2 regions of the Virgibacillus halodenitrificans genome follow, and region 2 is predicted to be linked to the other one. Evidence: a T-box and tRNA genes for the amino acid it is inferred to sense, from the RefSeq annotation. Region 2 holds a T-box; the other holds one or more tRNA genes.
What was found. The T-box of region 2 lies ahead of alaS (alanine--tRNA ligase). A T-box ahead of a tRNA ligase gene usually reads a tRNA of that ligase, here a tRNA-Ala.

Region 1 (10,564 bases), 1.3 Mb from region 2:
ACACAATCGATAACGACTTCAGCTCCACCTTTCGTTTCTTCATGGAGGAGCTTGCCGATTTCTTTATGATTTTTAAAATTGTATGTTTCGACACTATTTGTTTTTTCTGCATGCTTAAGTCGGTAATCTACTTGATCGACAGCAATTACTCTTTTTGCCCCTTTTAGCCAAGCAAATTTCTGCGCCATTAAACCAATTGGTCCTGCGCCGAGGATAACTGCTGTATCTCCTTTTTTCAAGCCACTATGCTCTACACTCCAATAAGCGGTTGGTAGGACGTCAGATAAAAACATTACCTGCTCATCGTCTAGCTCACTGGAATCAGGTACCTTAAATGAGGTGAAATCAGCATAGGGTACTCTTAGATATTCTGCTTGTCCTCCTGGGAAATTCCCATTTGGTTCGGCAAAACCGAAAAGGCCGCCAACTTCACCATGAGGGTTAGAGTTATCACATTGGCTTTCCATTTGGTTTTTACAGAAAAAGCATTCGCCGCAACCTATATTAAAAGGGATGACTACTCGGTCTCCTTTTTTGAGGTTACTAACTTGGGAGCCTACTTCCTCTACAATACCCATTGGCTCATGTCCAACTACATAATCATTTTCCGGGACAATTCCACCATGATATAGGTGAAGATCTGAACCACAAATACCACTTGCAGTAATTCGTACAATCATATCCGTTGGTTCTTGAACGTCTGGAGCTTTCACATCCTTTGCTATCATGGATTTTTTACCTTGAAAAGTAACTGCCTTCATGCTGTCACATCCTTTTATAATTATATACAGACTATAACCGCATTTTTGAAAACTAAAACACCATGCTATAGGGAAAGTACGTAAGACCCCTGAAGGGAAAAGGCATTAATCAGCAGGAAAGCAGGGGAATCTGCCGGGGCAGGAATTAATCAGCAGCAGAGCAGGGGAATTCTCCGTAGAAGAAATAAATCGCCAGCAGAGCAGGAGAATCCACGGAGATATTTAGGAACTAGTTTGCTTGAGTATATATTTGTCCAAATTGGCCGATTATAATCACATCAAAAGTTACTTTGTTTGAATAACCGCAACATATATATTAGAGACATTAAAACGACAAAAAAAGAAGCCATATATGGCTTCTTTTTATAAGATGGAGCATAGCGGGCTCGAACCGCTGACCTCTTGTCTGCCAGACAAGCGCTCTCCCAGCTGAGCTAATGCCCCGAGTACATAAAAGATTATATACGTATTTGAATTAGTTTTCAAGTATAAATAACAATTTTAACTTCTTCTAATATTCTATAGTTATGTATTATAATTGCAAGAAAGGAGGTAAGACAATATGCCTACAGAAGATGACCGCTTATTTTCCATGCTTATTTATGTTTTAAGCTTTCCATTCCCCGTGTTGGGCCCTTTGCTTATTTGGTTGTTCAAGAGAGAAGAATCAGAATTTGTGGATTATCATGGGAAGGAATATTTTAACTTCCTAGTCTCTTTTACTATTTATGGCATTATAAGTGGAATATTAGTTTTGATTCTAATTGGTATCCTAATGTTAATTATACTTGGGATAATTGTGTTTATCCTAACTATCGTTGCAGCTGTAAAAGCCTACCAGGGAGAAAAGTATAGGTTTCCACTGACCATTCATTTTATAAAATAGAAGGAGAGCCATGCTGGTTCTCTTTTTTCTTTGCCTTATTTACGTTATATTTATATTAATTTATTTATTATATAAGGAGAGTTAGCCATGCGGGAAAAAGAAGAGCAATTTAAGGTTGCGCATAGAGAAGCATTAATTGGCGTTGGCTTGGTTATTTTTAACTTTATTTGGTGGTATGGTTTTGCCTATGGAATGGGAAGTAAGAAGCCAGAAGAATATACCTATGTATTTGGGTTACCTGCCTGGTTTTTTTACAGCTGTGTCCTTGGGTTTATTGTCATGGCTATATTAGTCACGGTAGTTGTGAAGAAGTTCTTTGTAGAGATCCCATTTGAAGAGGAGCCGGAGAAATGAATTGGCAAGCACTCGTACCGTTAATCGGAATTCTATTAATTATTTTTGCTGTTGGGGTTTGGGCTGGTAAATCCCTCCGTTCCTCGACTTCCTTTCTGCAGGATTACTTTCTTGGAGGCAGAAGTATGGGCGGCTTTCTACTTGCTATGACGATGACTGCTACTTATGGAAGTGCCAGCAGCTTTATCGGTGGGCCTGGAACTGCCTATACCCAAGGTTTAGGTTGGGTTTTATTAGCAATGACTCAAGTGGCAACAGGATATTTTGTACTTATGATTCTTGGTAAGAAGTTTGCTATTGTCACCCGGCAATATAATGCTTTAACATTGGTTGACTTTTTAAAAGAAAGGTATCAGTCCAAGTGGGTAGTTTTACTTTCTGCTATTAGCATTATTATCTTTTTATTTTCTGCGATGGCAGCCCAATGGATTGGTGGAGCAAGGTTAATTGAATCACTGACTGGAATTAGTTATACAAGTGCACTGTTTATTTTTGCTTTATCTGTGTTGATCTATGTAACCGTAGGAGGGTTTCGTGCTGTCGCTTTAACGGATGCAATTCAAGGGAGTATTATGTTTGTTGGAACCTTAATCTTACTTATAGCCGTCATTATAGCAGGCGGAGGGATTACCTCCATCATTACAGATTTAAGGGTAGAAAATCCAAATCTGATTACTCCTTTTGGCGCTGAGGGTACACTAACCCCTGCATATGTTTCTTCCTTTTGGCTATTGGTAGGAGTGGGGGTGGTCGCATTGCCTCAAATAGCTGTGCGGGCAATGTCATACAAAAATTCCCGTTCCATGCATCGTGCCATTATAATAGGCACAGTAGTGGTTGGTGTGATTATGCTGAATATGCATTTAATTGGTGTTTTTGCCAGACCGATTTTGCCAGGAATAGAGGTAGGGGATAAAGTAATGCCTTTAATTGCATTAGAGGTAATGCCCGCTTGGCTTGCAGGTATCGTTTTAGCGGCTCCGATGGCTGCTATTATGTCCACTGTAGATTCACTCTTATTACTGGTGAGTTCTACCTTAGTGAAGGATATTTATCTCAATTATGTTCAACCAAATGCATCAAATGAACGAGTAAAGCGATTAAGCTTTGGAATTACTGCTCTTTTAGGAATCTTCGTCTTCATTATGGCTTTAGATCCTCCAAATTTAATTATTTGGTTAAACCTGTTTGCGTTTGGTGGCTTGGAGGCTGCATTTATCTGGCCAATTGTAATGGGCTTATACTGGAAGAAGGGGAATAAATATGGTGCTTTAGCATCGATGGTTTCTGGTGTAGCATTATACATATTGTCAGATCAGTTTTTCCCTCAGCCATTTGGAATGCACTCCGTCGTATTACCTGTATTCATCTCGTTTGTATTTTATGTAGTGGTAAGTATAATGACAGACCGAAGATTATCTGCTAACTTATAGAGAATAAAATCAGTCTTTGGTCGGAGATAGAATACGTCGGTAGCTACTTTATTGCTTGAATGTAACTAGTGTAAGGTAGGACTAACGATAAATCGAGATGGAGGGGTAAGAGTGGCTAATTTTATAAAAACGGTAAAAAATCATGTGGAATATGGTAGTACTACAGAACAGTGGACGATTAATATAGATAAACTAAGTAAAATAAGAGTAGAAACAGAGGAGGCGAAGATAGCAGTTATAATTCAAGACACCCCTGGAATAGAAGTTGTCTTAGAAACATACGAGGGTGGGCCTGAGTTATCTACTAACCTGACGAAGGATGAACTCGAAATAAAAGCACTTTCTACTAAGCAAACTTTTTTGCGCAAAAAACATAATTGCCGGCTTATACTTTTCGTCTCATCCTCTATTGCAGACAATTGGGAGCTTCTTACAAGCTCAGGTGATGTGCATCTTACTCAACTTGTAACAAATATACTGAAATGTAGGACTAGCTCAGGGGAGATCCTATGTCAGCAATTAACAACAAAAGAAACACATCTAAAAACTTCTTCCGGAGATATCACTTTCTCCGTATTGGAAGATCAGAACAATGTAGAGAATTCTGGTGCTCCTTCTGGTGATACGTATTTATCTACTAGTTCAGGAGACGTTAAGATAGAAAAGATTAAAGGAAGAAAGTTAAGAATTAAAACATCATCTGGAGATATTCACCTCCATAATCTCTTAATGCATGAGGCTACCTTACACAGTTCCTCCGGAGATATGACCGGGGAAGATATTTGTTTGGAAAAGTTGCTTTTCACTTCATCCTCCGGGAACTTTTTGATCAAAGAGGTTTCTGGACAACTGCAAGGATCGACTAGTTCCGGTGATGTTAAAGTAACAATTGTAGAACAGGCACCGTTAGAAATTGGGACAAGCAGTGGGGATATAAGCATTGGTTTTCTCAGTTCTATTTTGGACGGGAAGATTAGAGTTGAAACAGGTAGCGGAGAAATCAAAACTAATTTAGTGATGGATATAGAGAAACAAGAAAGCAATTGTTTAGAAGGAAAAATAGGACAAGCACGAACCGTGTACCAAATGAAAGCAAGATCAGGAGATGTGTACATTTATGAAATATAAATAAGACACGAGCCTATAGAAGGGTTCGTGTCTTATTATTTGTGAATTATATATAAAGGCAGCTACTAAGGGCTCTGCAAAAATCTATGAATCTTTATCCATTGCTAATTTGTCTTCCGCAAATTCGATAAAATAGTTTAAGGAGGCTTCATTACTAAGTGCGCCTTTATTTACTACTTCATCAACTCTTTTTCCCATTAGTATTTTTTTAACAGGAACTTCTAATTTTTTCCCATTTAGAGTTTTAGGTAAATCATACACTTCAAAAAAATCGGTGGGAACATGACGTGGGGAGCATTGTGTACGAATGTGATTCTTTAATTTCTTAATCGTTTCCTCCGTAAGTGTATATCCTTTTTTCATAACAACGAATAAAGGTGTAAATGAATCACCATTTTCGTTAGGAATATCTACAATTAAACTATCGGCAACTTCTTCAACCTGATCTACAGCACGATAGATTTCACTTGTACCGATGCGGATTCCGCCTCGGTTAATGGTAGCATCTGAACGACCATAAATAACACAGGTTTCCCGATCAGTAATTTTTAAATAATCTCCATGACACCAGATACCGGAATACATATCAAAATAACTATCTTTTAGACGTTCGCCATTTTTGTCTCCCCAAAAATATATTGGCATAGAAGGGAAGGGTTCGGTTAAGACTAGCTCTCCGACTTCGTTAATTAGTGGTTCTCCTTTGTCATCATAGCTTTCAATTTTTGCACCAAGTCCCCGACACTGTAGCTCGCCAGCATAGACAGGCAATATAGGTGCACCAAGAATGAAAGCAGTGCACACGTCCGTCCCGCCACTTGCCGAGGCGATCCATATATCACTTTTAATATTTTCATAGCACCATTGGAAGCCTTCAGGTGGAAGCGGTGATCCAGTGGAACTAATACACTTCAAATTACTTAAATCATAATCAGCACCAGGGTGTATTTCGTCCTTCATGCAGGCGGTAATGTAGCTGGCGCTTGTACCGAAGACTGTCATTTTTGTTTCTTCGGCAAATTCCCAAAGCATGTTCTTGTCGGGGAAAGCTGGATTCCCATCATATAATAAGATAGTACTTCCGGTTAACAAACCTCCAACTAGAAAATTCCACATCATCCATCCTGTGGTAGTAAACCAAAAGAAACGATCGTTTTCTCCAAGATCGGCATGGAAAGTCAATGCTTTTAAATGTTCAAGCAAAATCCCGCCTTGACTCTGAACAATTGGTTTTGGCTTGCCGGTTGTGCCGGAAGAAAATAAAATCCATAAAGGATCATTGAAGGGCACATGCACATAGTCTAATTTTTGATTTTCTTGGTCTTGGAGAGCCGTCTCCCATAACGTAACATTTTTTAGTTTTGAAAAATCCGCATTTGCGTTTAGGTATGGAATCCCAATGGTTGCTTCTAAAGTAGGTAGTTCTGCTTGAATTTGTTCTACTACCTTACTTCGGTCAAATCGCTTTCCACCATAACTATATCCATCTACAGTGAACATTACTTTAGGTTCGATTTGTTTAAACCGGTCAATAACACTCTGTGTGCCAAAGTCAGGAGAGGCACTGGACCAGATTGCTCCAAGACTCGCTGTAGCAAGAAAAGCAATAACAGTTTCATAGATATTTGATACATAGGCAACCACTCGGTCACCCTTTTTCACCCCTAGTTCCATTAGCTTTTTTTGTATGGAAGCGGTTTGCTGATAGAGCTGCTGCCACGTAATTTCTGCTGTCTCTCTAATCTCCGAACGGTGTATAATAGCAGCTTTATTGTTTTTTCTATTTCTAAAAATATGCTCTGTATAATTTATATTGGCTTCAGGGAACCACTTTGCCCCTGGCATTTGATGTGTTGATAGTATTTTTTGATAGGGAGTCTGTGATTGTATTTGGAAATATTCCCACTGTGATTTCCAAAATTCTTCTACTTCTGCAACAGACCATTGCCAAAGAGAGGAATAATCGTTAAATTGCTTTTCATTGTTTTGTTTTAACCAATCCATATAGGCGTATATATTGGAATTTTTTATTCGGCCCTCTGTTGGCTCCCATAGCAATGTTCCTTCCTCTACGTGTTTCATCATATCCCTCCCGAATGTATTAACACTATTATATGAAACCGTTTTCTGCGTGTAAAGAAAAGAAAGTGGGGTGACAAGGGAAGAAAAGTAGAACTCTTCAAAATAGAAGAGTTCTAAAAAAGAATTATCCGTTCGATCGCTTTTGATATTGTGCGAACTTTAAAAATGTATTTTCGTCTTCAATAAGCCCACAGGATCCACATTGAACTCGATAGGAGGGACCATTATAGCTCATATGAAAAACCTCCACATTTTCATTTGTATACTCTTTTAGCACTTCACCAGTTTGCGGATCCAACTTAACAGGCTTTGCGGTTTGTTCAATAATGTTAAATCTTGAACTGTTTGTTTTGCAATTAGGACAACGATACGGTTCATTCATAAAAAACACCTCCATAGATAATACTTATTTTGTGAAGAAACAGAAAAAAGATGTATACAGAAGTAAATTTTGGTTTTAACTACTTGTATTTTGGGTATATAAATTGCTAGTGTAGGTATTTGTACATAAAAAATTATAGAGGTGAAGGGATGAAGAATGTAAGCAGGGTATTTTGGTATTCCATTTTGATCTGTGCTGCCATTGTCGTATATGGTTCAATAGCACCGAAGCAATTGGAAGCCTTTACGAGTGAAGTTACTACGAGTATTTCTGTTAATTTTGGATGGTATTATTTACTTATTGTAATGCTCATGCTAATTTTTTGTATTTACTTAGTTTTTTCTCGATATGGAAATATTCGATTAGGAAAAGAAGGGGAGAAGCCTGAATTCAGTTTGCCATCTTGGTTTGCTATGTTATTTAGTGCAGGAATGGGTATTGGATTGGTTTTTTGGACAACAGCAGAGCCGATTTCCCATGCATTTACGAGCACACCGGGGGCAGAGGCGGGTTCGGATGCCGCAATAAAAGAAGGATTAAAGTATTCCTTTTTTCATTGGGGTTTGCATGCATGGGCGGTATATGGACTTGTGGCATTAGTCCTTGCTTATTTTAAGTTCCATCGTGACTCTCCTGGATTAATTAGTGCCACGCTAGTTCCCTTATTTGGTGAAAAGAGCATGCGGGGAGCTGCAGGAAAGATCATTGATACACTTGCTGTAGTGGCAACTGTAATTGGGGTAGCAGCTACACTTGGGTTTGGTTCTGCCCAAATATCTGGTGGTTTTGCTTTCTTGTTTGGTACGCCTGAAACTTTCTCCGTACAATTGTTAATTATTGTAATTGCTACTATTTTGTTTATTATTTCTGCATGGTCTGGTATCGGAAGAGGAATCAGATATTTAAGTAATACTAATATGGTAATTGCGATTATTTTATTGATTATGCTATTTATCGCTGGCCCAACGCTTTATATCTTAAATATGTTTACAACAACGCTTGGAAGCTATGTATCAGACTTTTTTGACATGAGCTTACGTTTGGCTCCACTGAATAATGAAAATAGAGGCTGGATTAATAGCTGGACGATATTTTATTGGGCATGGTGGATATCTTGGGCTCCATTTGTGGGGGTATTTATTGCAAGAATATCGAGGGGAAGAACAGTAAAGGAATTTTTAATTGGGGTACTGCTAGTTCCAAGTATCATTTGCTTTATCTTCTTCTCTGTATTCGGCGTGTCTGCGTTGAATCTTGAACAAAATGGAATAGCAAAAATTTCCGAACTAACATTGGAAACATCTACGTTTGGTGTTCTGGCTGAATATCCGTTAGGTTTTATTATGTCCTTAATTACCATCGTTGTCGTTGCTATTTTCTTTGTAACTTCAGCTGATTCAGCGACATTCGTACTAGGTATGCTGAGTACGGATGGTCTGCTTAACCCGGCAAACTCAGTTAAAATTATGTGGGGACTTGCCCAGTCTGCTGTAGCAGCTATTATTGTTTATTTTGGTGGAACACAGGGACTGCAAAACATGCTCATTATTGCAGCATTGCCTTTCTCCATTGTTATGTTGCTCATGGGGGCTTCCTTCTTTAAGGCAGTTAGAGAGGAAGCCGGCCCTCACAGGAAATAAATTTTTAACGAACTGTACAGAAAACGTTTAAAAGGGCAGGGAGCTGCTACGTATTATTGCGAACAAGCTCCCTGCCTTTTTTAGTTATATTAGCTTTTAACAAGACAAGTAAAATCGTTAATCTGTCTTAAATAGACGGCTTATTTTTTTGATGAAAGAAGGCTTAGCGGTTTCGTTCTCTTTTTTTTCTTTAACACTTTCTTCTTCTTCAATAAAAATGTTTTCCTTTTCTACTGCATAATCATAGGCAAGTACAGCGCCAATATTTGTATCTTCTTCCTCGTTCGTCACGGTAGTATAGGAAATGTTGTATTTTTCTGCCAAGGCTTTTTCTTCCTTTAAAAAGCGATGGGATACATGCCCGTTTATTAAGAGTTGTGCATCTTTATTCTCTTTCATTGCTTCTTCCAGTTTTTTAAGTCCCTTGTCAGACATCACCTGTCCTTTTGTAAGAGCGAGTACAATTCTTTCTCTTAGAGTGCCAAGGTATTGCTTTCTTTCTGCTTCTTTTGGTCTGCGGGCACCATATATACCTTCTGTTAAATAATCATCCACATCTTTTGGGGCCATAATAAAACCTCACTTCCACTAAGTAAAATGATCTTCTATGCTAAGTATACAAATAGTCTAGCTTGAAGGCAAAAAAGCAATTCACTTTTTAGTGAATTGCTTTAAACGATTTATTTCCTTTTAGCGCGTTTGTTTGCAGCTCTGCTTCTTGCTTGTGCCTCTTTATCATTTTGGTCTGCAAATTCTTCAGAAAACTCTACATCAATTCCATCAGATAATTGATTTTTGGGTGTTTGTGCAAGAAAACTGTTTTTGGACTTTCTGTGCTCATCTCTTCCCATAAAGACCACCCTTTCAGTTATTAATGGTTCCTCTTTAGTATGTGTGAAAGGTTAAGAAATCTACATGGTAATTTTTAAAATTACTTACGGTCGCCCCCAAGAATATCAAATAATCCTCCGGCTATACTACCTTCTCCTTTTGAGCCTCTACGTTCTGGTGCGGCAGCAAAAATTCTGCTTGCAAGTCTGCTGAATGGTAAGGATTGAACCCATACTGTTCCCGGCCCTCTTAGAGTAGCAAAGAATAAACCTTCGCCACCAAACAAAGCTGTTTTTATCCCACCAACATATTCGATGTTGTAGTCAATATCACCTGTCATAGCCACAAGGCACCCTGTATCTACTCGAATGGATTCGCCAACCCCAAGTTCTTTTTTATATATCGTTCCACCAGCATGTACAAAAGCCATACCGTCTCCTTCCAGCTTCTGCATAATAAATCCTTCACCACCAAAAAAACCGGTGCCAAGTTTTCGTTGAAATTCGATCCCAACAGCAACTCCTTTGGCTGCTGCTAAAAAAGCATCCTTTTGGCAAATTAACTTTCCACTTATTTCACTTAAGTCCATTGGAATAATTTTTCCAGGGTATGGGGAAGCAAAGGATACATGCTTTTTTCCGACTCCTTCGTTTGTGAATGCAGTCATAAACAAACTTTCGCCTGTAAGTACGCGTTTTCCTGCACCAATCAGTTTTCCCATAAGTCCACCTTGATTAGAAGAAGAACCATCACCAAAAATGGTTTCCATTCGGATCTGATCATCCATCATCATTAAACTACCTGCTTCCGCAATAACTGTTTCCTCTGGATCAAGTTCCACTTCTACAAACTGCATATCATCTCCATGTAATTGGTAATCAATTTCGTGATTATTCATCTTTCCAGCCCCTTATCTATTCGTATAATAGATAATACGCTGGGTATTTCTGAAAGTTTCAAAAATAATTACATCCGTACTATTTTATTCTATAGTTATACAATGCAAAATTGCTGACGTAAGGGTCTAAATAGAAGCTCCCGAATAAGGTGACTTGCAATTATAATGC
Region 2 (10,564 bases):
TGCCTTGTATGCCGTATTGGATTTTGGCGATAGGCACAATTCTACAATAACTACTGATAGGGGTATCCTTGCTTCTGGAAAACCTAATCTTTCAGCTGCCTGGACTGCAGCAACTGCACGGGGGCCAGCTTGTGGATTAGCCACCCCAATGTCTTCGTAGGCGGTGACAATCATTCTTCTGGCAATACTGTCTAAATCACCAGCTTCAATTAATCTACCCAGATAATGAAGGGCAGCATCTACATCACTACCACGAATGGATTTTTGAAAAGCGGATAACACATCATAATGGGCATCTCCATTCTTATCATGAGAGAAGCTCTTTTTTTGCATACATTCTTCAGCAATTTCTAGATTAATGTTTATTTGGTTAAGGGCATCAACAGGAGTGGAAGAAACGGCTAATTCAAGACCATTTAGTGCTGCACGCATATCTCCATTTGCACTAAAGGCGAAATGTTCCAATGCTTCTTCACTCATTACGATATTTTGCTCACCCAATCCATTTGTAGTGTCCTTTGCTGCCCTTTGAATTGCCAGTTTGATATGGTCTTTGGTAAGAGCATACAATTCAAAAAGGTGACAACGACTTCTAATAGCAGGATTAATAGCGTGGTATGGGTTACTTGTGGTACAACCAATCAACGTAATAAGATTGCTCTCGATATGGGGTAAAAGGAAATCTTGCTTTCCTTTATCCAGGCGATGTACTTCATCAAGTATTAGCACCATTTTCCCTGTCATCTTTGCTTCTTCCACAACAATTTCCATATCTTTCTTTTTATCTGTGACAGCATTGAGTAATTTATGCCGTAATCCCAAGCTTTTAGCAATAGCAGTTGCCATTGAGGTTTTCCCTGTTCCTGGGGGCCCGAAAAGAATCATAGATGCTAAACGTTCTGCTTTAACCATTCGATTTATTATTTTTCCTTCGGCTACCAAATGTTCTTGCCCAATAATTTCACTTATGGAATTAGGCCTCATACGATAAGCTAGTGGTTTGTTTGACATATTTATCTTCCTTTTTCTTCATATTAATAGGTAATTCAGCGTTCTAAGTATCGTTCAAATGCAAGAAAAGCACCATTCATGCTATAATATCATGTATTATTAGGTACGTATAGCAACGTAATACTAGATAGAGGTGTACTAAATGAAGATTTCAACAAAAGGCAGATACGGTTTAACAATTATGATAGACCTTGCAAAAAAGCATGGTAATGGACCAACCTCCTTAAAATCAATTGCAAAGGATAATGACTTATCCGAGCATTATTTAGAACAGCTTGCATCCCCACTACGGAATGCAGGTTTAATAAAGAGCATTCGAGGCGCTTACGGGGGATATGTGTTAGCAAAAGACCCGAAAGAAATTAAGGCAGGGGATATTATTAGGGTACTGGAAGGTCCTATTACGCCGGTAGAAGGAATTGAAAACGAAGAACCTGCAAAGCAAGCTCTATGGATTAGAATCCGTGATGCGGTAAAAGATGTCCTAGATACAACAACATTGGAAGATTTAATTAACTATGAAGATGAAGGACCAAAGGAAGCCTATATGTTTTACATTTAATAAGTAAAAAATGAAAGTATGCATTCTCTTCCAATTGGTGTTGTCGAGACTAGCAATATATACTCAGTAGACAAAAGACGAGAACTATGGAAGGATAGATAAATTATGGAACCCATATATTTAGATCATGCAGCTACTACCCCATTGGATCAAGAGGTCATTGATACTATGTATCCTGTGTACAAGGAAGTGTTTGGTAACCCATCAAGTATTCATTCATTTGGACGAAAAGCAAGATTTTTTGTTGATCAGGCAAGAAGGGTAATGGCCAAAAGTATACATGCTAATGAAAGGGAGATCGTTTTTACAAGTGGGGGCACAGAAGCTGATAATATGGCAATGATAGGTACGGCCAAATACACTAATAATAGTGGAAAGCATATTATAACTTCGGTGCAAGAACATCATGCTATTCTTCATACTGCACAAAAACTAGAAAAGGAAGGGTATGATGTTACTTATTTACCTGTGTACGAAAATGGGAAAATAAGTATGGAAGATCTGGAAAATTCACTTCGTCCAGATACATTTTTAGTATCTATTATGGCTGCTAATAATGAAACAGGGGTTATTCAACCAGTGAAAGAAATTGGAGATTTACTAAGAGATCATCCTGCCTATTTTCATACAGATGCTGTTCAGTTATTTGGTTTAATGGAATTGAACGTCCATGAAATGGGAATTGATTTGTTGACTGTTTCTTCTCACAAAATTAATGGCCCAAAAGGAATCGGTTTTATATATATCGGAGAAAATGTGAAAATTGATCCCCTTCAGTTTGGTGGAGAGCAAGAACGGAAACGCCGCCCAGGAACAGAAAATGTAGTTAGTGTTGTAGGTTTCCAAAAAGCAGTCGAATTGGCTATGGACTATCGTGAAGATAGAAAGAACCTATATCAATCCTATAAAGATTTATTTTTAGAGAAATTAAGAAACAATAATATTAACTTTAGAATAAATGGGGAGTATGAGTCTACAATTCCATCTATTATTAATATAAGCTTTCCGGGAACTAATGTAGAAGCATTGCTAACTAATTTTGATTTAAGTGGAATTGCTGCTTCAAGCGGAAGTGCTTGTACAGCAGGTTCGGTGGAACCATCTCATGTATTATCTGCCATGTATGGGGTCGATAATGACCGGACGGTAAATTCTATCCGATTTAGTTTTGGGAGCCATAATACAAAAGAAAATGTGATAGAGGCTGCGGAACGAGTAACGAAAATCGTCCATCGCTTAACTTCTTAAAAGGATTTGATATAAAATGAAAAATAATAAAGATATACGCGTAGTTGTAGGAATGAGTGGGGGAGTAGATTCTTCAGTTGCTGCTCTTCTATTAAAGCAACAAGGATATGATGTTGTGGGGATATTTATGAAAAATTGGGACGATACAGATGAATTTGGCGTCTGTACTGCCACAGAAGATTATGAGGACGTTGTACGAGTTTGTAATCAAATTGGCATTCCTTATTATGCTGTAAATTTTGAAAAGCAGTATTGGGATAAAGTTTTCACTTATTTTCTTGATGAGTATCGAGCAGGAAGGACGCCAAATCCTGATGTAATGTGTAATAAGGAGATTAAATTTAAAGCTTTTTTAGATCATGCAATGTCATTGGGGGCAGATTATTTAGCTACAGGTCACTATGCGCAGGTTAGAGAGAATAATGGACGCTATGAAATGTTACGCGGAGTAGATGATAATAAAGATCAGACTTATTTTCTCAATCAATTGACAGAGGGTGTACTAGAAAAAGTAATGTTTCCATTAGGTGGTATGCCTAAATCTCAAGTTCGTGAAATTGCCAAAGAGAATGATTTAGCAACAGCTACAAAAAAAGATAGTACAGGCATTTGTTTTATTGGTGAACGTAATTTCAAGGAATTTTTAAGTGAATATCTGCCTGCACAGCCTGGCAAAATGACAACATTAGATGGAGAAGAAAAGGGTCAACATGATGGATTAATGTATTATACAATTGGACAACGTCAAGGACTTGGAATAGGTGGAGCTGGTGATCCTTGGTTTGTTGTTGGCAAAAATCTTAAAGACAATATCCTATATGTGGAACAGGGGTATTCCAATGAAAAACTATACTCTGATTCCTTAATTGCTACAGATGTAAATTGGATAACACCGGATAAAGTGCAAGGTACTTTTACATGTACTGCAAAATTTCGTTATCGCCAAAAAGATAGTGAAGTAAAAGTGAACATACTGCCTGATAATAAAGTAGAAGTGGTTTTTACAGAAGAACGAGAACGTGCTGTTACACCAGGACAAGCTGTAGTTTTTTACAATGGAGAGGTGTGCCTGGGTGGTGGCACAATAGATGAAATTATAAAAAATGGCGAAGCACTTGACTATGTAGGTTAAGAAGGAGTTTTACTTGTGGATAAAAATAAAGAAGCTATTCAATTAATGAAAGACAATAAACTGGAGGAAGCTGCGGCTTTACTTACATCCTATATTGAAGAAAACCAGGATGATCCAGTAGGTTATATCAATTTTGGTAATCTGTTGGTACACATGCAAGACTATACACGAGCCGAGCGTTTTTTTGAAAAAGCTATCACATTGGATGAAGCTGCAGCTACCGCATATTACGGACTGGGAAATACGTATTTTGAGAAATCCATTTATTCAAAAGCACAGGAAAACTTTCAAAAAGCTATTGATCTTGGCTTGGAAGAAGCAGATGTTTACTATATGCTAGGAATGAGTTTTCGACATCAGGAGCATTACACGCTAGCCATCCCTTTTTTGCTTCGCGCTACAGAGCTTGCCACAACAGATGAAGAAATTTTATTTCAATATGGGCTTACTTTAGCCCAAAGCAATCATATTGAAGATGCAGAAAAAGTATTTAAAAACGTTTTAAATATAAACAAAGATCATAGTGATGCCTACTACAATTTAGGGGTCATTTCTCTCTACCGTGAAGAAGCTAACGAAGCATTAAAACATTTTGAAAAAGCTTTATCCATTCAACCGGAGCATGTGCTTGCTGCAAACGGAAAAAAGAATGTGGAGAGTTTTCTAAGCGAACAATAAGCAATTGGGGTTGTTGGAAATGGATATGGAAAAACAATCGATAGCTGAGCAAGGTTATGTGAAAGGCGAACTTTTGCATACAATTTTTCATAACGAAGCAGAGCATTTCTCAATTGCTAAAATTAAAGTGATTGAAACAAATGAAGACTTCAAAGAAAAAGAAATAATAGCCAAAGGGTATTTTTCAAATCTACAGGAGCAAACAGCTTATCTTTTCTATGGTCTTTTTGAAAATCATCCTAAATTCGGGCTTCAGTACCGGGTCACGTCTTATAAAACGTATATTCCGGACACAACAGAAGGTTTAATTGCTTATTTATCGAGTGATCTATTTTACGGTATCGGAAAGAAAACTGCTGGTAAAATCGTTCAGCATTTAGGAGAGAATGCAGTTTCGAAGATCTTGAATGACCGTAATGTTTTAACTGGTGTGCCAGGATTAAATAAAGACACTGCAGATTCACTTGCTCAGAGCCTTCAGGAAAATCAAGGCTTTGAGCATATTGTTGTATATTTGGCAAAATATAATATTGGATTAAAGATGGCACAAAAAATCTATCAAGAATATAAAGAGGATGCGATAACCATTCTTGAGGAAGATCCTTACCAATATGTTTTCGATATAGAGGGATTTGGATTTCAAACTGCAGATCAAATAGCAGGTCAAAGAGGACTTTCACCTACTCATCCAAATCGTATCGGTGCTGGTTGTATATATACATTACAAAAAAGTGTGCAGGATGGTCATGTGTTTTTACCCTTATCTGTCTGTGTTGAGAGAGTTTTTGATCTGTTATCTGCTCATTCCCTTTCTAGCGATATTATTACAGAAAGGTTAAAAGAATTAAATACAACTAAATCTGTTATTATTCTAGAGGACCGAGTTTACTTACCTTCTCTATATTACGCTGAAGATGGGTTTGCTTCCCAGCTGAATCGAATTATAAGTAAATCTATTGAAGATGAAACACCTCTTGCTGAATTGATGAAAATTATCGGTGATATAGAGGAAACAGAAATTTTAAGCTATGGGAAGGAACAGTTTTCAGCTATAAACCAGGCTGTTCATTCAAAAGTGTTAATACTTACAGGTGGGCCAGGGACGGGGAAAACAACGGTTATTAAAGGGATAATTAAGGCTTTTTCCACTATCCATAATCTTTCTCTTGATCCACAGGATTATAAAGATAAGTCTGAATTTCCATTTATTCTGACAGCCCCTACCGGTCGTGCTGCCAAAAGACTTACAGAATCAACCGGCCTACCTGCAGTAACAATACACAGATTACTGGGATGGGATGGGAAAAGTGGATTTAATAAGACAGAGAACGAGCAATTAAGTGGCAAATTTTTAATCATTGATGAGTTTTCTATGGTAGATATCTGGCTCGCTAATCATTTATTTAAAGCAATTCCTGAAGACATGCAAGTATTAATAGTTGGTGATGAGGATCAATTGCCTTCTGTAGGTCCTGGTCAAGTGTTAACAGATTTGTTAGCAAGTGACGTGCTACCATATGTGAAATTGACGGATGTATATCGACAAAAAGAAGGTTCGAAGATTATTCAGCTTGCACATCAGATTAAGAATAATGCGCTAATTCAACTAGAAAATGATAAAGACTTTAGTTATATCCCTTGTTACGAAAATCAAATGATTGAAGTCGTTACTAAGATTATTTCCAAGGCTGTCTCCAAAGGGATTGATGTTAAAGATATTCAAGTCCTTGCGCCAATGTATCGCTCTCTTGCTGGAATTACCACGATTAATAGAGAACTCCAACAATTAATTAATCCTAGAGACAAGAGAAAAAGAGAAGTAAAGATTGCTGATACAATATTCCGAAAAGGAGATAAGGTGATCCAGCTTGTAAATCAACCAGAAGACAATGTATTTAACGGAGATATCGGAGAAGTTGTAGCTATTTTTAGAGAAGATGAAAATACGGATAATGTGGAGCAACTAGTAGTTCTATTTGATGAAAAAGAAGTAGTTTATGAGCGTAAAGATTATGTTAATATTATGCATGCATATTGTATATCGATTCATAAATCTCAAGGAAGTGAATTCCCTATCGTAATTATGCCCGTAGTTTCTGCATATCGCCGTATGTTAAGAAAGAACTTACTTTACACCGCAATTACCAGAAGTAAACAATCACTTATTATATGTGGTGAACAAGACGCATTCCTGAAAGGAGTGCAAACAATGGATACGAATAAACGGTATACAACATTAAAAGAACAATTATTGGAAAGAGTACAAACTCAAAAAACTCAGTTAGAGGAACCGGTAGCAGAAGATGACATTTCTCCGTATGATTTTATGTGAGAAAAGAGGTATATATATACAAAAAACGGGTTAGCATAACATAATAAAGTATAATTAAAGGAGCTTTATATGTATGCGATGCCCAAACTGTAACGGAAAAGACCTAGGAAAGATTGGTATGCAACAATATTACTGTTGGACGTGTTTCATTGAGCTATCAGTAATTAATAATGAACTGGCAATTCACCAAGTGGAAGTAGACGGATCATTAAGTTCGCTTGATGATTTGTTTTCAAAGGATGAAAGAAAACTGCAATGGTAGCCTTCTTATCTATAAATATAATTGATTTTGGCTAAGGGGAGATTACCATTGTGGAAAGACAGAAAAGAGCTTGCATATTTATATTGGCTGTTAATTGGCATCTTTTTATTTTTGTTCTGTTATCTATTTATTAAATTGTTCCCGATGTATGGAACCGTACTTTCTTTTATTTGGCGTCTATTAGCGCCTTTTATTGTTGCATGTTTAATAGCCTATTTGCTCTATCCTATTGTTAACAAACTGCAACAATACAACATACATAGGGGCATAGCAATTTTACTTATTTACTTCCTGTTCTTTGGAGGTATTACCTACTTAATTTATCGAGTTTATCCTTTGATTATCTTGCAATTACGGGATTTAAATGAGCAATTACCACAGTTTATCAAATTATATGAGGAGTTAATTTATAAGTTATATGAATATACCTCATTTCTACCTGAAACTGTACATGATAAAATCGATGAACTAATTCTTCGAGCTGAAAAATCTATTGATAAGATATTAACTAGGTTAGTTGGTGGATTTACCAAGATAATTGATACAATTATTTTTTTAATGGTAATTCCTGTTTTAGTATTTTATTTTTTAAAAGATTATACCAAAATCAAGGCATATTGTAAGCGATTAGTGCCAGAAAAATATCGGTATCAGACAGGTAAGATGGCTGATGCGATTGATGAAAATTTAGGAAATTATATAAGAGGTCAGTTAATTGTCTGCTTATTTGTAAGTATAGCTTCATTTATTCTATTTCAACTACTAAATTTAAAATATGCTCTATTATTGTCAATCATTATGGGTATAACTAATCTAATTCCTTACTTTGGGCCCATCATAGGTGCTGTACCTGCTGCAATGGTCGGCTTCACTCTTTCGGGGAAACTTGTTATTTACGTTATTATAGGGGTGTTTATCATTCAGCTAATTGAAAGCAATCTTTTGGCACCTTTTATAGTAGGTAAAAGCATTCAGATTCATCCTGTAGTAATCATTTTTGTTTTACTATTAGGAGGCCAGTTATTTGGTGTGGTCGGGATGATTGTTGCAGTACCAACTTTGACAATTATTAAAGTAGTTGTCACACATTTACGCGCATTTAAAAGTTATAATTGACAATAAAGCTAAAGTTAATTATAATATCGCTAAACTAGTATATGAAACACGTTGAAAGTTATAAGTACATGATGATCGGTTTAAAGAGAGGGATTTTCAATAGGCTGAAAAAAATCCTAAGCAAGAATCATGGAAAGCTAAACTGGAGTGCGGCCAATTCCCGCCGGTTTCATACCGTTACCATGATGAAGTGACAAACAGAAATTTTTGTTTGTAATTAGGGTGGTACCGCGATAGAATCTCGTCCCTGCATATGCAGAGAGGGGATTTTTTTATTTCATAAATTATTTAATGGAGGTATGGAAATGAAACATTTAACATCAGCAGAAGTCAGACAAATGTTTTTGGACTTTTTCAAAGAAAAGAATCACCGTGTTGAACCAAGTGCTTCACTAGTACCAAAGGATGACCCCACTCTTCTATGGATAAATAGTGGAGTTGCTACATTAAAAAAGTATTTTGATGGTCGAGTTATTCCAGAAAATCCGCGTATTGTAAATGCACAGAAATCCATACGAACTAACGATATTGAGAATGTAGGTTTTACTGCTAGACACCATACGTTTTTCGAAATGCTTGGTAATTTTTCAATCGGTGAATATTTCAAGAAAGAAGCAATCGAATGGGCTTGGGAGTTTTTGACAAGCGACAAATGGATTGGGTTTGATCCTCAGCTATTGTCAGTAACGGTCCATCCTGAAGATGACGAAGCCTTCGATCTATGGTTGAACGTTATTGGACTTCCGAAAGAGCGGATAATTCGTTTGGAAGAAAATTTTTGGGATATTGGAGAAGGTCCAAGTGGTCCAAATACGGAGATCTTTTATGACCGTGGCGAGAAATACGGCAATGATCCAAATGATCCGGAGCTGTACCCAGGTGGAGAAAATGAACGTTATCTGGAAATATGGAATTTAGTTTTTTCACAATTTAACCACAACCCTGATGATACGTATACACCGTTACCTAAAAAGAATATTGATACAGGTATGGGTTTGGAAAGAATGGTTTGTGTTATACAGGATACACCTACTAACTTTGAAACCGACTTATTTATGCCAATTATAAAAAAGGCCGAAACATTTGCAAATACTTCATATGGTAAAACCCAAGCTGCAGATACTGCTTTTAAGGTGATTGCTGATCATATTCGTACAGTGAGTTTTGCAATAGGTGATGGTGCAGTGCCTTCAAATGAAGGAAGAGGTTATGTATTACGCAGATTACTTCGAAGAGCAGTACGCTTTGCTAAAGAAGTCGGAATTGAGAAGCCATTCATGTATGAGTTAGTAGAAACTGTAGGAAGTATTATGGAAGACTTCTATCCAGAGGTTTTAAAGAAAAAAGACTTTATCAAGAACATAATTAAAGTAGAGGAAGAACGTTTTCACGAAACACTACAGGATGGACTTGATATTCTATCCTCTATTATGAAAAAGGAAAAAGAAAAAGGGAGTACTGTTTTTCCTGGTTCTGAAGTTTTTCGCCTATATGACACATATGGGTTCCCTAAAGAATTAACTGAAGAATATGTAGAAGAACAAGGGTTTACTATTGATGAAGAAGGCTTCAATGAGGAAATGCATAAGCAACGCGAACGAGCTCGAAATGCAAGACAAAAAGTTGATTCTATGCAAGTACAAGATGGTATTTTAAGTGAAATTGAAGTAGAGAGTGAATTTACTGGATATGATCAGCTCGAAGAAAAAGCGATAATTGCTACTATGATTCACGAGCAGAAAACAGTACAGGTCGCTGAAAAGGATGAAGAAGTATTTGTGTTTTTAAATAAGACACCATTCTATGCGGAAAGTGGGGGACAAGTAGCAGATAAGGGGTGGATTTACTCTGATAATGCTTCAGCATATGTTGAGGATGTTCAAAAATCACCAAAAGGACAGCATATTCACCGTATACGTGTTAAAAATGGCGAATTTCATGTTGGTGATGAGGTCACGGTTATGGTTGAAGGTACATTCCGAGAGGGTGTAGTGAAAAATCATACAGCTACCCATTTACTCCATCAAGCTCTTAAGGATGTATTAGGGACTCATGTGAATCAGGCTGGATCCCTTGTAACACCTGAGCGCTTGCGGTTTGATTTTTCTCATTTCAACTCTGTTACAGAGGAAGAAATTAAGCAGATAGAACAAATTGTCAATGAAAAAATATGGGCGTCGTATCCGCTCGACATTAATTATAGAAAGATTGATGAAGCAAAAG

Region 1: it has a tRNA-Ala gene. The T-box ahead of alaS (alanine--tRNA ligase) is inferred to sense a tRNA for this amino acid. The anticodon was not compared.

The regions. Positions count from the first base shown of each region.
Region 1 covers NZ_CP017962.1:301,172-311,735, forward strand. Annotated here, with positions in the region: gene BME96_RS01620 (zinc-dependent alcohol dehydrogenase) at 1-761, opposite strand, end outside; tRNA gene BME96_RS01625 (tRNA-Ala) at 1,133-1,205, opposite strand; gene BME96_RS01630 (DUF4870 domain-containing protein) at 1,324-1,647, shown strand; gene BME96_RS01635 (YhdT family protein) at 1,735-2,001, shown strand; gene panF (sodium/pantothenate symporter) at 1,998-3,434, shown strand; gene BME96_RS01645 (DUF4097 family beta strand repeat-containing protein) at 3,546-4,562, shown strand; gene BME96_RS01650 (acetoacetate--CoA ligase) at 4,647-6,644, opposite strand; gene BME96_RS01655 (hypothetical protein) at 6,769-7,026, opposite strand; gene BME96_RS01660 (BCCT family transporter) at 7,176-8,666, shown strand; gene BME96_RS01665 (YueI family protein) at 8,784-9,236, opposite strand; gene BME96_RS01670 (YfhD family protein) at 9,347-9,517, opposite strand; gene BME96_RS01675 (TIGR00266 family protein) at 9,598-10,395, opposite strand.
Region 2 covers NZ_CP017962.1:1,604,637-1,615,200, forward strand. Annotated here, with positions in the region: gene BME96_RS08360 (replication-associated recombination protein A) at 1-1,011, opposite strand, end outside; gene cymR (cysteine metabolism transcriptional regulator CymR) at 1,154-1,573, shown strand; gene BME96_RS08370 (cysteine desulfurase family protein) at 1,679-2,821, shown strand; gene mnmA (tRNA 2-thiouridine(34) synthase MnmA) at 2,838-3,953, shown strand; gene BME96_RS08380 (tetratricopeptide repeat protein) at 3,969-4,631, shown strand; gene recD2 (SF1B family DNA helicase RecD2) at 4,651-6,963, shown strand; gene BME96_RS08390 (hypothetical protein) at 7,037-7,225, shown strand; gene BME96_RS08395 (AI-2E family transporter) at 7,274-8,341, shown strand; T-box leader at 8,384-8,593, shown strand; gene alaS (alanine--tRNA ligase) at 8,647-10,564, shown strand, end outside.